DNA from 3 places in the Vreelandella vilamensis genome. Region 3 is predicted to be linked to each of the others. Evidence: predicted binding sites of a transcription regulator. Region 3 holds the regulator's gene; each other region holds the start of a gene.

Region 1 (5,048 bases), on a different contig from region 3:
ACTTAACATTGGTATTACCGATAATTTAGTTTCTTTACCGGCTATGCACGTCACTGATGCATTGGCTGAATTAACAGCGCCTCATCACGAGGTGATCGTTAATATTCATATGGAGCCATCGGATGCTGTAATACGTGGGGTAATGGATGGCCATTTACACGTTGGCGTCGTGCCCTCTGTTAACCTGCCAACTAGCTTGGCAACACGTCTTTTGTACGATGAGCCTTCCTACTTATACTGTGCTGCAGGACATCCTCTTTTCCCTATTAGTGATGAGCGTTTAACGGCGTCAGAGATTGCAAGTTATCCCGCTATTAAACCTCGCTACCCCCTGCCGAATAACGTGCGTGAAGTATACGCCGACTTAAATTTACGGGCTTCTGCTTCAGACCGTGAAGGCATAGCTTTTTTAATTCTTACCGGGCGTTTTATAGGATTTTTGCCCGAACATGTTGCCGCCCAGTGGGTTGCAGCAGGTAAGATGCGAGCTTTACATGTTAACAACTATCATTACCGTATTCCTTTTATGCTCATTACTCGCCATGATCGTCGTCCCAATCGTGTAGTGGATGCATTTTTACACTTCATTGCTGCCACGGCATAAGTTCGTGCAGTCATGAAACGCCCGGCGCAAGGCCGGGCGTTACAGTCAACGGTTTAGATTAGAGTAGTTGTTCATCAGCCGCTTTCGCTGCTACTGGCCCTACCACAGGCGAAGTTGCCAAAACCTGACTCGCCACGTAATACACGATGGCACCTAACGCAGAGCCCGTAAACCAGCCGTAATCGTAAAACCAATTCATGGTGCCCGTTACGAGTGATAGTAATGTGAGCGCTACTGGTACAACAAAGGCAATAAACCCTGCATTATTCACAGCGGAATAATCTTGATTATCCAAATACAGGCTAGAGAGATTCAAACGCTGCTTTTTTATCAAAAAGTAATCTACCGCCATAATGCCTGCAATTGGGCCGAGTAAGCTTGAATAGCCGAGCAGCCAATTGGAATACATCTGTTCAAGCGATACCCCCGGAGGGATCAAGCCTGCTTTTTGAAGTAGGTCATAGCCCATTAACAACACCCCTACGGCTCCGGTCATTAGTACGCCGCGAGTTTGATTAATTATCTTAGGCGCAATGTTCTGAAAGTCGTTGGTCGGCGATACAATATTCGATGCGGTATTGGTCGAGATCGTGGCGATAATAATCAGTAGCATCGCCAGCACGACCCAAAATGGATTGTCGATAAAACCAATAAGCCGAACCGGGTCAGCCACGGTTTGCCCGACGAGGGTCTCGGATGCTGCAGTCATCACCACTCCCAGCGACGCAAAGAAAAACATCGTCAGCGGCAAACCAATTACTTGACCTACAATTTGGTCCTTCTGGCTTTTGGCAAAGCGGCTAAAATCTGGAATATTAAGCGACAAAGTGGCCCAGAAGCCGACCATTGCGGTGAGACCAGCAAAAAAATAACCATACACAGAGGCACCTTCAGGACGCGATGGTGGCTGTGCCAGAAGCTCTGTCATTGAGGTGTGGGGCCATGCCCACACCATCAAGCCAATACCCACCGCCAATAACAGCGGCGCGGCCAAGGTTTCTAACCACTTGATCGACTCTGCACCACGAATCACCACATAAAGATTCATCGCGCCGAAGACAAAGAAGCCAATTACTTCGCCCACACCACCCAGTGCGGCCCACGCCGGTATAAGTTCTGAAAGCAGCAAATGAATAGCCAGACCGCCAAACATGGTTTGAATACCAAACCATCCGCAGCCTACCAGCGCGCGCACCAAACACGGTACGTTGGAACCCAAAATACCAAACGACGAGCGCAATACCACGGGAAAAGGAATACCAAACTTCGTGCCAGGAAAAGCATTTAATGTCAGTGGCAATAGCACAATGACGTTGGCCAAGAAAATGGCGAACAGCGCCTCCCCTACACTTAGGCCAAAATAAGCGGTTAATACACCTCCCAACGTATAAGTCGGCACGCAAATTGCCATGCCCACCCAAAGCGCAGCGATATTCCATTTGCTCCAGGTGCGTTCGCGCGCTTGGGTCGGCGCAATGTCCTGATTAAAACGTGCACTGTTGCGAACATCGTCGCCCACCTCCAGCTCTACTAGCCCTTCTCGATCTACCATTTGAGACGTTGTTTTGGTCATGCTTGCCTCCTCAGCAATGCGTTTATCAGAAAATCTCACGGTTACTGAAATTGCTAAGCAATAAGCATGCCTAAAGTTACGGCATCAACACTTAACTTATTGATAAAAAAGCTGTCTTCAAGGACAGGAATTTTCCAGTTGGCTTTATAGCTGCTCATCGAATTCTGAAAAAAGATAAGTGCGACAAAATAAATTTCAATTAAAAAATATTTGCACCAATTTTAAGCATTTTTAATCAATGAAACCTCTTTTTTAATTAATTAACTTATTGATTTAAATGAATAAAATAAAAGCACCAAAATGAAACAAGCCGTCACCAAAATAGTGAAAAACAACGGCACCGAAATAAAAGTTCTTATAATTCAATGCATTGCAAAGCAATCAAAAAATAATCTTTATCCTCTTGCTAAGCTCAAACGTTAAGCGCTATTTTTAATAAAAGCTGTCTTATCTGTCAGCTTTATAGGTGGCGCTCAAACCCAATTAAAAATTGATGTCTCGTTAAGATAAGAGGAAAAATTGTATGCAAAAGATGAAAATCGGCCTGATTCAAATGGGCCTAAAAACCAGCACTGACTTGGAACCCGTAGCGATTCGTGACGCCATGAACGAAGCACACCTACCGATGATTGAGAAAGCGGCGGAACAGGGCGTGCAGGTGCTTTGCTTTCAGGAAGTATTTAATCAACCCTACTTTTGTCCCAGCCAGGACGGTAAATGGTACGCCGCCGCTGAGAGTGTACCGGAAGGCCCGACCTGCCAGATGATGCAGAAGCTGGCAGCCAAGCACCGCATGGTAATCATCGTTCCCATCTATGAAGAGACCGAAACCGGCATTTACTACAACACCGCTGCGGTGTTTGATGCCGATGGCAGCTACCTGGGCAAATACCATAAAACACATATCCCTCAAGTGGCTGGTTTTTGGGAAAAATTCTTCTTTAAACCGGGCAAATCCAACTGGCCGGTATTTGATACCGCCTACGGCAAAATCGGTGTGTATATCTGCTACGACCGCCACTTCCCAGAAGGTTGGCGAGCATTGGCGCTCAACGGTGCCGAGGTGATTTTCAACCCTTCCGCGACAGTGGCAGGGCTTTCCCAATATTTATGGGAACTTGAGCAGCCTGCTTCCGCGGCGGCTAACGGTTGCTTCATCGCCGCAATCAATCGCGTGGGAACCGAAGCACCGTGGAATATCGGTGATTTCTACGGCTCCAGTTACATCGTGAACCCACGCGGCAAAATCGAAGCTCAGGCAAGCGAAACTGAAGACGAGCTGCTGGTGCATGAGATCGACTTAGACATGGTGCGGGAGGTACGCAACAACTGGCAGTTCTTCCGCGACCGTCGCCCCGAGACCTACACCCGTCTCACCGACGGCGAATAAGCCCTCTCAGTCAACGCTACTCAGGAGCAAACCATGAGCCTATTGATCAAAGGCGGCACCGTCGTCACCCATGCCGATACCTACCGCGCCGATGTGCTGTGTGTTGACGGTAAAATTCACGCCATCGGCACCGATTTAGATGTTCCAGCCGATTGCGAGATTGTCGATGCCAGCGACCAGCTGGTGATGCCCGGCGGTATCGATCCGCATACTCACATGCAGATGCCGTTTATGGGCGCGGTGGCCAGTGAGGATTTTTACACCGGCACCGCCGCCGCCATGGCGGGTGGCACCACCACCATTATCGATTTTGTGATTCCAAGCCCAGGCCAATCACTCTTAGAAGCCTTTGAAACATGGCAAGGATGGGCAGAAAAAGCCGCCACCGATTTCGCTTTCCATGTGGCAATTACCTGGTGGGACGAGAGCGTTAAAGAAGAGATGGGTACGCTAGTGCGCGAGCATGGCGTCAACAGCTTTAAACACTTTATGGCCTACAAAGGCGCGATTATGGCCACCGATGACATCCTGGTGGAGAGCTTTTCGCGCTGTCTGGAGCTGGGCGCGGTGCCCACGGTTCACGCTGAAAACGGCGAACTGGTTTATCACATGCAGCAGAAGCTGCTGGCTCAGGGCATTACCGGGCCAGAAGCTCACCCCCTCTCCCGTCCGCCCCAGGTAGAAGGCGAAGCCGCCAGCCGAGCGATTCGCATTGCCAGCACACTCGGCGCACCGGTGTACTTGGTACACGTTTCCACCAAAGATGCTGTGGATGAAATCGCCTACGCCCGCCAACAGGGCCACCCCGTGTTTGGCGAGTGCTTAGCGGGTCACTTATTAATTGACGACAGCGTTTATCAGCACCCGGACTGGGCAACCGCAGCCGCTCATGTGATGAGCCCACCCTTCCGCCCCAAAGGCCATCAAGAAGCGCTGTGGCACGGCCTGCAATCTGGCAACTTGCAAACCACCGCCACCGACCACTGCTGCTTCTGCGAAGAGCAAAAAGCTGCGGGTAAAGATGACTTCACCAAGATCCCCAACGGCACCGCCGGGGTGGAAGACCGCCTCGCGGTGATCTGGGATGAAGGCGTGAACAGCGGCAAGCTCTCGCCCCAGGAGTTTGTGGCTATCACCTCCACTAACACGGCCAAAATTTTCAACCTCTACCCGCGCAAAGGCGCCATTCAAGTGGGGGCGGATGCCGACATTGTAGTGTGGGACCCTAACGGTACACGGACGATTTCTGCCAAAACCCATCACCAAAACGTCGATTTCAACATTTTCGAGGGCAAAACGGTTCGCGGGATCGCCCGCCACACGATTAGTCAAGGGAAATGGGTATGGCGCGACGGCGACCTACGCGCCGAGCGCGGTGCAGGCCGCTATTTAGAGCGCCCCGCCTACCCCGGCGTGTTTGAACTGCTCGCCAAGCGTAATGAGCTCAACGCGCCCGTCGCGGTAACGCGCTAATCCGCCCT
Region 2 (5,048 bases), on a different contig from region 3:
GTGCTGCACCTGGCGGTGCCGCAGGGCCATCCGCTGCACGTCACCGCCTATACCGTAAATCTATTCGGCAAGTACTTAAGCTACGCGCTGCTCGCCGTGTCGGTGGATTTGGTGTGGGGCTACTTGGGCATTTTAAGTCTCGGGCACGGCGCTTTTTTCGCCATCGGTGGCTACGCCATGGGCATGTATTTGATGCGCCAGATCGGCGATCGCGGCACCTACGGCGACCCGGTGCTGCCGGATTTTATGGTCTTTCTCAACTGGGATAGCCTGCCGTGGTACTGGCTTGGCTTTGATATGGCCTGGTTTGCCTTTGTGATGGTGCTGGTGGCGCCGGGGCTATTGGCGCTGGTATTCGGTTTTCTCGCCTTTCGCTCACGGGTGACCGGGGTGTATCTGTCGATCATCACCCAGGCGCTGACGTTCGCACTGATGCTGGCGTTCTTCCGCAACGAGATGGGCTTTGGCGGTAACAACGGGTTGACCGATTTTCGTGAGTTGCTGGGCTTTGATTTGCGCACCGATACCACGCGCCTGGGGCTTTTCCTCGCCACCGGCGTGGCGCTGGCGTTGGGGTATCTATTATGCCGGGCGATTGTCACCAGCAAGCTTGGCCGAGTGAGCGTGGCGACCCGCGACGCCGAGGCGCGCACGCGTTTTCTCGGCTACCGCGTTGAGCGTTTTCAGCTGTTTGTGTTCGTGGTCTCCGCGATGCTCGCAGGCCTGGCCGGCGCGCTCTATGTGCCCCAGGTGGGAATTATCAACCCTAGCGAGTTCTCGCCGATTTTCTCTATCGAAATCGTGCTGTGGGTGGCGCTGGGCGGTCGCGCCACGCTCTATGGCGCGGTGATCGGGGCGCTGTTGGTGAACTACGCCAAAACCGTGTTCACCGGGGTGATGCCCGATGCCTGGCTATTCGCACTCGGTGCCATGTTCGTGCTGGTCACGGTCTTTTTACCCAAGGGGGTGGCGGGGCTTTTGGCCTACCGCGTCAAGCGTAAACGCAATGATCCAGACGATAGCGCGAAACCCCAGGAGGCAACCGTATGAGTTTGTTAGATTCCCTGGCTGATCGTGAGCGGGTGTTTGATTTTCTGGCGCCGCCGACCTCCCCGGTGGACGTGCGCCACGGCCCGATTCTGTACCTGGAAGATGTGACCGTAAGCTTCGATGGCTTCAAGGCGATCAACAACCTCAACCTCACCATCGACGATGGCGAGCTGCGCTGCATCATCGGCCCCAACGGCGCGGGCAAGACTACCATGATGGATATCATCACCGGCAAAACGCGGCCCACCGAAGGCAGTGTTTGGTTCGGCAGCCGCCATAACCTGCTCACTATGAACGAGCCGGAGATTGCCAGCCTGGGTATCGGGCGCAAGTTCCAAAAACCCACCGTGTTTGAAGCGCTTTCGGTGTTTCACAACCTGGAATTGGCGATGGCCGCCGACAAGCGCATTTTCCCCACGCTTACCGCCCGCATGACCGGCGAAATTAAAGACCGCATCGACGAAGTGCTGGAAACGATTGGCCTGACTGAGCTGCGCCACCAGCCTGCGGGCATTCTCTCCCACGGCCAGAAGCAGTGGTTGGAGATCGGTATGCTGTTGATGCAGCGCCCGCGCCTGTTGCTGGTGGATGAACCCGTGGCGGGCATGACCGAACAGGAGATGGAGCGCACCGCCGAGCTATTAACCGGGCTGGCGGGCCAGCAGTCGGTGGTGGTGGTCGAGCACGACATGGGCTTTGTGCGCTCGATTGCGCGTCAGGTGACGGTACTGCACCAAGGCAGCGTGCTGGCCGAGGGCAGCATGGATCAGGTCTCAAGCGACCCGAAGGTGGTTGAAGTATATTTGGGTGCTGATGACGAGGAGGCCGCCTGATGCTCGCGATAGAAAAGCTCAATCAGTTCTACGGCGAGAGCCATACGCTCTGGGACTTGGATCTGGATGTGCCCAAGGGGCAGTGTACCTGCGTAATGGGGCGCAATGGGGTGGGGAAAACCACGCTGATGAAAGCGATCATGGGCGAAGTGGCGGTGGCATCCGGCAGCATTCGCTATGCAGACGATATTGCCCTGACGAAAAAGCCCATCGAGGCGCGCTCGCGACTGGGGATCGGTTACGTGCCCCAGGGGCGGCAGATTTTCCCGCTGCTCACGGTGGAAGAAAACCTGCGCACGGGGCTTGCTGCCCGCGGTGATGGAGTGAAAAAAATCCCCGAACGCATCTATGAGCTTTTTCCCGTGCTCGAAGAGATGAGGCATCGCCGCGGCGGTGACTTATCCGGTGGGCAACAGCAGCAGCTCGCCATCGGCCGCGCGCTGGTGATCGAGCCCAAGCTTTTGATTCTCGACGAGCCGGGGGAGGGTATTCAACCCAATATCGTCGCCCAGATCGGCCAGGTGATCCGCCGGCTAATCAAGGAAGACGGCCTCACCGTGTTACTGGTCGAGCAGAAGCTGCCGTTCGCGCGTAAATACGCTGACCAATTTGTGATCATGGACCGTGGCCGGCCGGTTGCCAAAGGCGACATTGGCGAGCTCTCGGATGAGCTGATCAAACAGCACCTGACGGTGTAGGGCCCCAAAACCGTGCGCATTCCTTTTCTCGGCGCGCCAACGTGGTGCGCTGAGCCTTTTTCTGCTGTTTATTTTTAGTGTTCAACAGGCTGAAAATAAAGATAAAAATATTAAATTCACCATTTTGGTACAGCGCTTGCTGCTTACAAAGCATCTTGTTTCGATAGCCACGCTATTTTGGCCACTTCTGCGAGCTTGCGATGAATCAGTGCGTTACGGCCCTACCGTCTTCCCTGTCCGGCCACCGTTTCGACCGTGAACGGCACTGGGCGGCGGCGCTTACTCTCACCTTCGCTCAGCGCCATGGCGCTACCCGGATGATGCGCGCGCGCCACCATGGCCCGCTGCGGGTGCAGCGCCCGTTTTACCCGGAAGGCCGCGGTGAGGCCTGCCACGTTTACCTGCTGCACCCGCCGGGTGGGCTGGTAAGTGGCGATGCGCTGACCATTCAGGCCCATGTGGAAAGCGGCGCCCACGCGCTATTGACGACGCCAGCCGCCAATAAGCTCTATAAAGCCGACAGCCAGGGCGTTGCCTGGACCCAGCACACCCAACTGAGCGTTGAAGACGGCGGGGCCCTTGAATGGCTGCCCCAGGAGACCCTTGCCTTTGACGGCTCGCGCGGCGAGCAGCGTACCTCGATTGATTTGCACGGCAGTGCGCGCTGCCTGGGCTGGGAGGTGATGGCGCTGGGCCGTCCGGCAAGCGAATTACCCTATGTTTCCGGGCGTATCGAGCAGCACTTCCGCTTGACGCTCGACGGCAAGCCGCTGTGGCTGGAACGCCAGCCGCTCGATCCTTTGCACCCGCGCTTTACCGGGCGCTGGGGGCAGGGCGGTGCGACGGTACAAGCGACGCTCTGGGCAGTGGGCATAGCCGATGCGGCGGGTGCCCTCGAGGCCCTGCGCGAAGCGCTTCCCGACACCCCACGCTGGGCCGTCACCGTACGCCACGGCGTGCTGTTACTGCGCTACCTGGGCAACTCACGCAATGAAGCCTGGGCGATTTGCGAGCAGGCCTGGCATCTGCTGCGCCCCCGTTGGATCGAACGCGCCGCGCATACGCCGCGTATCTGGCTGACCTGATTTTCAAGGAGACACCATGGAACTGACCCCGAGAGACAAAGACAAGCTGCTGCTGTTTTCCGCCGCCCAGCTTGCCGAGCGCCGTAAAGCGCGCGGGTTGAAGCTCAATTACCCCGAGGCGGTCGCGCTGATCAGCTTCGAAATCATGGAAGGTGCCCGCGACGGTCGCAGCGTGGCGGACCTGATGAGCTACGGCCGCGAGATCCTGGGTCGCGATGACGTAATGGAAGGGGTGGCCGAGATGGTCGACGAGGTACAGGTGGAAGCCACCTTCCCCGACGGCACCAAGCTGGTCACCGTCCACACCCCGATCAACTAGTTATCAGCAACCAGGAGGCTGCCATGATTCCCGGCCCAATGATTCCAGGACAGTATCAGTTAAAAGACGGCGATATCGAGCTGTGCGTGGGGCGTGAGTGTATCAGCGTCGAGGTGGCCAATACCGGTGACCGGCCGATTCAGGTGGGGTCGCACTATCATTTTGCCGAAGCTAACCCAGCGCTGGTGTTTGACCGTGACACGTCACGTGGTTACCGCCTGGACGTCGCGGCGGGCACGGCGATTCGCTTTGAGCCCGGCCAAACCCGCGAGGTCACGCTGATCCCGTTTGTGGGCCGGCGTCATATCTATGGCTTTCGCGGCGAGGTGATGGGTGCGCTCGATGGAGGTAAGCAATGAAACCGGTTAATAAGATCAGTCGGCAGGCCTACGCCGACATGTACGGCCCCACGGTAGGCGACCGCGTACGGCTGGGCGACACCGAGCTGTGGATTGAAGTCGAAAAAGACGCCACTCACTACGGCGATGAAGTGAAATTCGGCGGCGGCAAGGTGATCCGCGACGGCATGGGCCAAAGCCAGCGTAGCGACAACAGCGTGATGGACACGGTGATTACCAACGCCCTGATCCTCGACTGGTGGGGCATCGTCAAAGCCGACGTGGGGATCCAGCAGGGCCGCATTGCCGCGATTGGCAAAGCCGGTAACCCGGATACCCAGCCGGATGTCGAGATCGTCATCGGCCCCGGCACCGAGATCATCGCCGGCGAGGGCAAGATCCTGACCGCAGGCGCCTTGGATGCCCACATTCACTTCGTCTGCCCGCAGCTGGTGGAAGAAGCGCTGATGAGCGGCATTACCACCATGCTCGGCGGCGGCACAGGGCCAGCGACCGGCACCAACGCTACCACCTGCACCCCAGGTGCTTGGCATATCGGCAAGATGCTCCAGGCGGTGGACGATATGCCGATGAATATCGGCTTTCTGGGCAAGGGGAATGCCAGCTTGCCAGAGGCGCTTGAAGCGCAGCTCGAAGCCGGCGCCATGGGCTTGAAGCTTCACGAGGACTGGGGCACCACGCCCGCCGCCATTAATAACTGCCTG
Region 3 (5,048 bases):
AATTTGGTGGCGGCGCGTGCATGTAAACCGCGCTTATTATTAAGTGTTAGCGTTTTCTTTGGCACCCTGGTTCCTTCTTCCAAGCGGTGTCGTTTTGGGTACAAGGCCTGAATTACGTTGCAAGCCTTGATTATTCATACCATCATTTTTCGGCATTTCGACGTTACGTAACGCCGCTTTCATTGATGATATATTGTAGGCCTAGTTCGCGGTGTCGCAGATGGGCTTCGCCGGTAGTGGCGATTATGCGCTGGGCAAGCTGCTCGGCCAAGTAGACAGAACGGTGCTGACCACCCGTGCAGCCGATCGCAATTGTCATATAGCTGCGTTGGCTACTTTGGTAAGCAGGTAGCCAACGAATTATCCAATCATGGATATCTTGGCACATGGCCTCTACGATAGGGTAGGTGCTTAAAAAGGCTTGAATATCGTCATCGCGTCCGTTTGATTGGCGCAATGCGGGGTCCCAATAGGGATTAGGCAGACAGCGCACATCAAACACGAGATCTGCATCAAGCGGAACGCCGCGTTTATACCCAAACGATTCAAACGTAATGGTAAGTTGGTCAGGCTGGTGATGGGCCACTTGGTCGGTGATTCGCTGGCGTAAATCGTGAGCCGAGAGGCGCGATGTATCTATGGTGAGATCGGCTAAGTCGCGTACTTCGCTTAACGCCTCTTCTTCTTTTACGATCGCTTCTTCAAGCGTTAGCTCGCTGTTGCGCGTTAGCGGATGGCGTCGGCGGGTGGCGGAATAGCGCTCAAGGAGAATCCTGGCATCGGTGGTAAGAAAGACCACCTGAAAGTGGATGCCGCGCTGCTCTAACTCAGCGAGTAAACGTGGGAGCTGCTCAAGTGCGCCAGGCAAGTTGCGAACATCAATGCTGACAGCTATACGAGCTTGTTCACCCTGATCGCGGATTTCATCCACCAGAGAGCCGAGCAAAACGGCCGGTAGATTATCTATCGCATAGTAGCCAAGATCTTCCAGAGCCTGAAGGGCAATCGATTTACCTGAGCCTGAGCGACCACTGATAACGACCAGTTGCATAGAGTGTCCCTTTATGGGGGCAGAACAAGATAGGGTCAGAACATTTTTTTGCTGAGGTACACAGCAAAAATGCTCGCTTACGTTGAATGAGCGCGTATTTTTTCGCTAATTAAGTCGAGAAGTTCTCGTTGGCTGCCTGCTTTGCGAAGTTGGGTGCGGGTATCGACGTCGTTCATGATCGTGGCGACTTGACCGAGTAGCGCAAGGTGCGTGTCATCCGCCTCTTCAGGTACAAGCAGAATAAACACAAGGTCCACCGGGTCACCATCAATGGCATCAAAATCAACCGCTTCGGTCAACTTCAAAAAGCTCGCAATAGGTGCCGTGCAGTGAGGACTGCGCGCGTGAGGAATGGCTACCCCATTACCGATGCCCGTGCTGCCAAGCCGCTCACGGCTTATTAGGCGGCTGAACACTTCTTGGCTATCAAGGCTGGGCGTGTTTTGGGCGATAAAGGTGCTGAAGAACTCCAGCACCCTTTTTTTGCTGCCCCCAGGGACATCGTAAAGCACGCGCTCCGGGGGGAGTATCGTTTCCAATGTCATTAGCTTACCGTGCACCAGCGCCTTGGGCGCGTGCCTGTGCTTTTTCTTTGTGTTTGACGAGTTGGCGATCAATTTTATCCGCCAAAGCATCGATAGCAGCATACATGTCGATATCGGTTGCTTCAGCGTGCAAATCTGCACCGGCTGCATGAAGCGTGCATGCGGCTTGCTGGCGCTCTTTTTCTACCGACAACGTCACCTGAACGGTTGTGATATTGTCATAGTGGCGCTCAACACGAGCCAGCTTTTCGTTGACATAGTCACGCAAGGCGTCAGTCAGTTCTACATGATGACCGGTGATATTGACTTGCATTGACGTACTCCTTATCTATCGGACTGTCTTTCGATTGTAACCCTTTTTTCTATTAAGCAAAGCCCTTTACGGCAGATTCCGATTAACTAGCGTAATCGGCGTCGTTCACTCGAAGAGGGAATGCCCATGGCTTCGCGGTATTTCGCGACGGTGCGACGTGCCACGTTAATATCTTCATGACTCAAAAGCGTGACGAGTCGACTGTCCGATAGGGGTTTTTTCGCCGGTTCTTCCTGTATTAGCTTTTTGATTCGTGCGCGAATTGCTGTGCTGGAGTGGCCTTCACCCTCTTGACCGCCGCTGACTTGGCTAGAGAAGAAGTACTTTAGTTCAAACACACCGCGCGGCGTATGCACGTATTTTTGCGTTGTGACGCGTGAAATCGTGGATTCGTGCATCTCAACAGCTTCTGCAATATCGGCCAAGATCAGCGGTTTCATGGCTTCCTCGCCGTACTCAAGAAAGTCAATCTGGCGCGCAATGATCTCGCGTCCTACGCGCAGCAAAGTATCATTACGGCTTGTTAGGCTTTTGATTAGCCAGCGGGCTTCTTGCAAATGTTCTTTGAGAAATTGGTTGTCTTGGCTTTTGTCGGCACGCTTGATCAAGCTAGCGTAGTCGGGCTGAATGCGCAGCCGGGGCATGGCGTCAGGGTTGAGGGTTAAATGCCAGCCTTGTTCATCATGGTGAATGACCAGATCGGGTATTACATAACCGCTTTCGGCGTTGCCAAAGGTGCTGCCCGGACGTGGGTCAAGACTTCTGATGAGCTGTATCACGTCATCGAGCTGCTCGTCATCGAGGCTTAGGCGGCGTTTTAACAGGCGTCGATCGTCACGGCCGAGCGCTTCTAAAAACTGCCGCACTAGCCTGCGAGCCGGGATTAAAAGGGGGGTATCGTCGGGTACGGTGGCAAGCTGTAACATCAAACATTCGCGCAAGTCGCGAGCAAACACACCGGTAGGTTCAAACTGCTGGAGGCGAAGCAAGACGCTTTCGATATCACGCTGGTTAACTCCGTCCACGTGCTGGTGGCGTAATCCATCGCGTAGTTCGTTAAGTGGCTGCAGCAGGTAGCCATTATTGTCCACGGCGTCGATCAACGTTTCCGCGATAAGCTGCTCGCGTGAGCTAAAATCCGTCATTGCCAGCTGCCAGATCAGGTGGCTTTGCAGGCTTTGGTTAGGCGTGTCACGTTCAAAATCGTGGGCATTGCTGCCCCCACTTAATGCGCTACTGAAGTCTTGATAGGTATCTGACCATTCACTATCCACGGAGAGTTCGCTGGGGATGTTGTCCTCCCAGCCAGCTTCTTTCTGCTCGATGATGGCTTGCTCGCTGAATTCCTCTTCTTGCTCGAGCATCGGATTGGCATCAAGTGCTTGCTGAATTTCCTGGCGAAGTTCCAGCGTCGAGAGCTGCAATAGGGCGATGGCCTGTTGCAGTTGAGGTGTCATCGTTAGCTGGGTACCAACACGCAGTTGAAGGGACGCTTTCATGACCATTCGCAGGTAACCACTACACTAGAGAAAGGCTCCACACTAAGGCCCGTTGAACCTGTGTGCAACTAGCAATAAGCATGCCGCCTGCAAAATACGTGCCACGATTTTGATTGATGCGGGGATTATCCGACAGCGCGTAAAATCACTTCCTGAGTCGCGAAGCGCGAAGGGAGTGGATACAAGCGTAGCATCCATCGGTTGCCCTTGCTGTCTGTTTGCACAGTGCTATACTCCTATCGTCAACACGACCTACCGAGGGGCACTCGGGAAGTATACGTCTGTGGAGACGATGTGAGACCTGGGGGATAGGCGTTGGTTCGTCACCGTAAAAATCCCCATGGGATTTTGCGGCGATAACCAAGCCATTCCCTCGGGCAATCGTCTTTGAAGCAGAAATCAGGAAGGTGACGACCTGGGAATCTCCATCCTGAAACGCGCCAGCACTGAAGGGTGGAGAGGATGTCAAAGGCGGAAATCATCGCCGAGATAGACTTCACGTACTTCTTGATTATCTAAAATCGTGTGCGGTGAGCCGCTCGCAATAATATGGCCGTCGCTAACAATATAGGCGGTATCGCAAATATCCAGCGTTTCGCGCACATTGTGATCCGTGATTAATACCCCAATGTTGCGTGCTTTTAGCGTGCGAATAATCGATTTAATGTCACCGACGGAAATAGGATCAACGCCGGCAAACGGTTCATCGAGCAGTATAAAAGCGGGTTCCGTGGCAAGCGAGCGGGCAATTTCCACTCGGCGACGCTCTCCGCCGGAGAGACTCATTCCTACGTTATCGCGGATATGGGTGATATGAAAATCGTTTAACAAGTGTTCAAGGTGTTCTTCGCGCGCCGCATGGTTGAGGTCTTTGCGGGTCTCTAAAATCGCCATGATGTTATCGGCGACTGAGAGCTTACGAAAAATTGAGGCTTCTTGAGGAAGGTAGCCAATGCCGGCGATTGCACGTTCATGCATGGGTGCGCGGGAGAGATCCCGTTCATCAATGCTGACCTTTCCCGCATCGGCTTTCACCAGCCCGACGATCATATAAAACGATGTTGTTTTGCCTGCACCGTTAGGACCGAGTAGCCCGACAATACTGCCCTGTGCGATATCGAGGTTGATATCCTTAACCACCCGGCGGCGTTTGTAGCTCTTGGCCAGGTGGCGTGCACTTAATGTTTTGCTCGGTGTTAGCGGCTGGCTTGTCGCGGTAATATCGTCAAAAGACACCCGGTTTCTTCTCCTATTCAGACGACTGCTCTGGCTGTAGCGTCATGCGAATTCGCTGGTTGTCGCTACCCTCAACGTTGGAGCGAGCTTGGACGACTTCGCGGTCAATAAAATATTCCAATCGTCCACCGGTAAAGCGGTCACCTGCTTGAGTCAATTCGGCGCGGTCAATGAGCTCAATGCGGCGCTCAGCAAGGTGATAAACAATGCGCCTTGCGTGGCCTTCCATCAGTGCTTCTTGTCCATCGGGGCGGTGTCGCATATAAGCGCGATTACCAATGGCCGTGGCACGCGATAGCTCGCCCGCTTCATTGCGTATAATTTCGACCTGGTCACCGCGAAGTTGCATTTCCCCCTGGCGAATCTCGACATTGCCGCGATAAACAGCAGTGCCAGCGCGCTGA

Evidence for each region. Region 3 encodes sigma-54, which starts transcription at its own class of promoters, with help from an activator protein. Its sites were predicted from a motif close to TGGCACNNNNNTTGCTNT; they were not measured.
Region 1: the regulator sigma-54 is predicted to act here: its motif matches at 2,232-2,249, upstream of QC823_RS14440 (NCS1 family nucleobase:cation symporter-1).
Region 2: the regulator sigma-54 is predicted to act here: its motif matches at 2,707-2,724, upstream of QC823_RS14040 (urease accessory protein UreD).

Annotation. Positions count from the first base shown of each region.
Region 1 is NZ_JARWAN010000029.1:16,840-21,887, reverse strand. Features, by position in the region: gene QC823_RS14445 (LysR family transcriptional regulator) at 1-604, shown strand, start outside; gene QC823_RS14440 (NCS1 family nucleobase:cation symporter-1) at 663-2,177, opposite strand; gene QC823_RS14435 (nitrilase-related carbon-nitrogen hydrolase) at 2,701-3,567, shown strand; gene hydA (dihydropyrimidinase) at 3,601-5,040, shown strand.
Region 2 is NZ_JARWAN010000027.1:11,467-16,514, forward strand. Features, by position in the region: gene urtC (urea ABC transporter permease subunit UrtC) at 1-1,050, shown strand, start outside; gene urtD (urea ABC transporter ATP-binding protein UrtD) at 1,047-1,883, shown strand; gene urtE (urea ABC transporter ATP-binding subunit UrtE) at 1,883-2,581, shown strand; gene QC823_RS14040 (urease accessory protein UreD) at 2,782-3,666, shown strand; gene QC823_RS14045 (urease subunit gamma) at 3,683-3,985, shown strand; gene QC823_RS14050 (urease subunit beta) at 4,024-4,344, shown strand; gene ureC (urease subunit alpha) at 4,341-5,048, shown strand, end outside.
Region 3 is NZ_JARWAN010000004.1:89,168-94,215, reverse strand. Features, by position in the region: gene QC823_RS03760 (HPr family phosphocarrier protein) at 1-65, opposite strand, end outside; gene rapZ (RNase adapter RapZ) at 164-1,051, opposite strand; gene QC823_RS03750 (PTS sugar transporter subunit IIA) at 1,129-1,596, opposite strand; gene hpf (ribosome hibernation-promoting factor, HPF/YfiA family) at 1,601-1,909, opposite strand; gene QC823_RS03740 (RNA polymerase factor sigma-54) at 1,996-3,414, opposite strand; gene lptB (LPS export ABC transporter ATP-binding protein) at 3,874-4,644, opposite strand; gene lptA (lipopolysaccharide transport periplasmic protein LptA) at 4,658-5,048, opposite strand, start outside.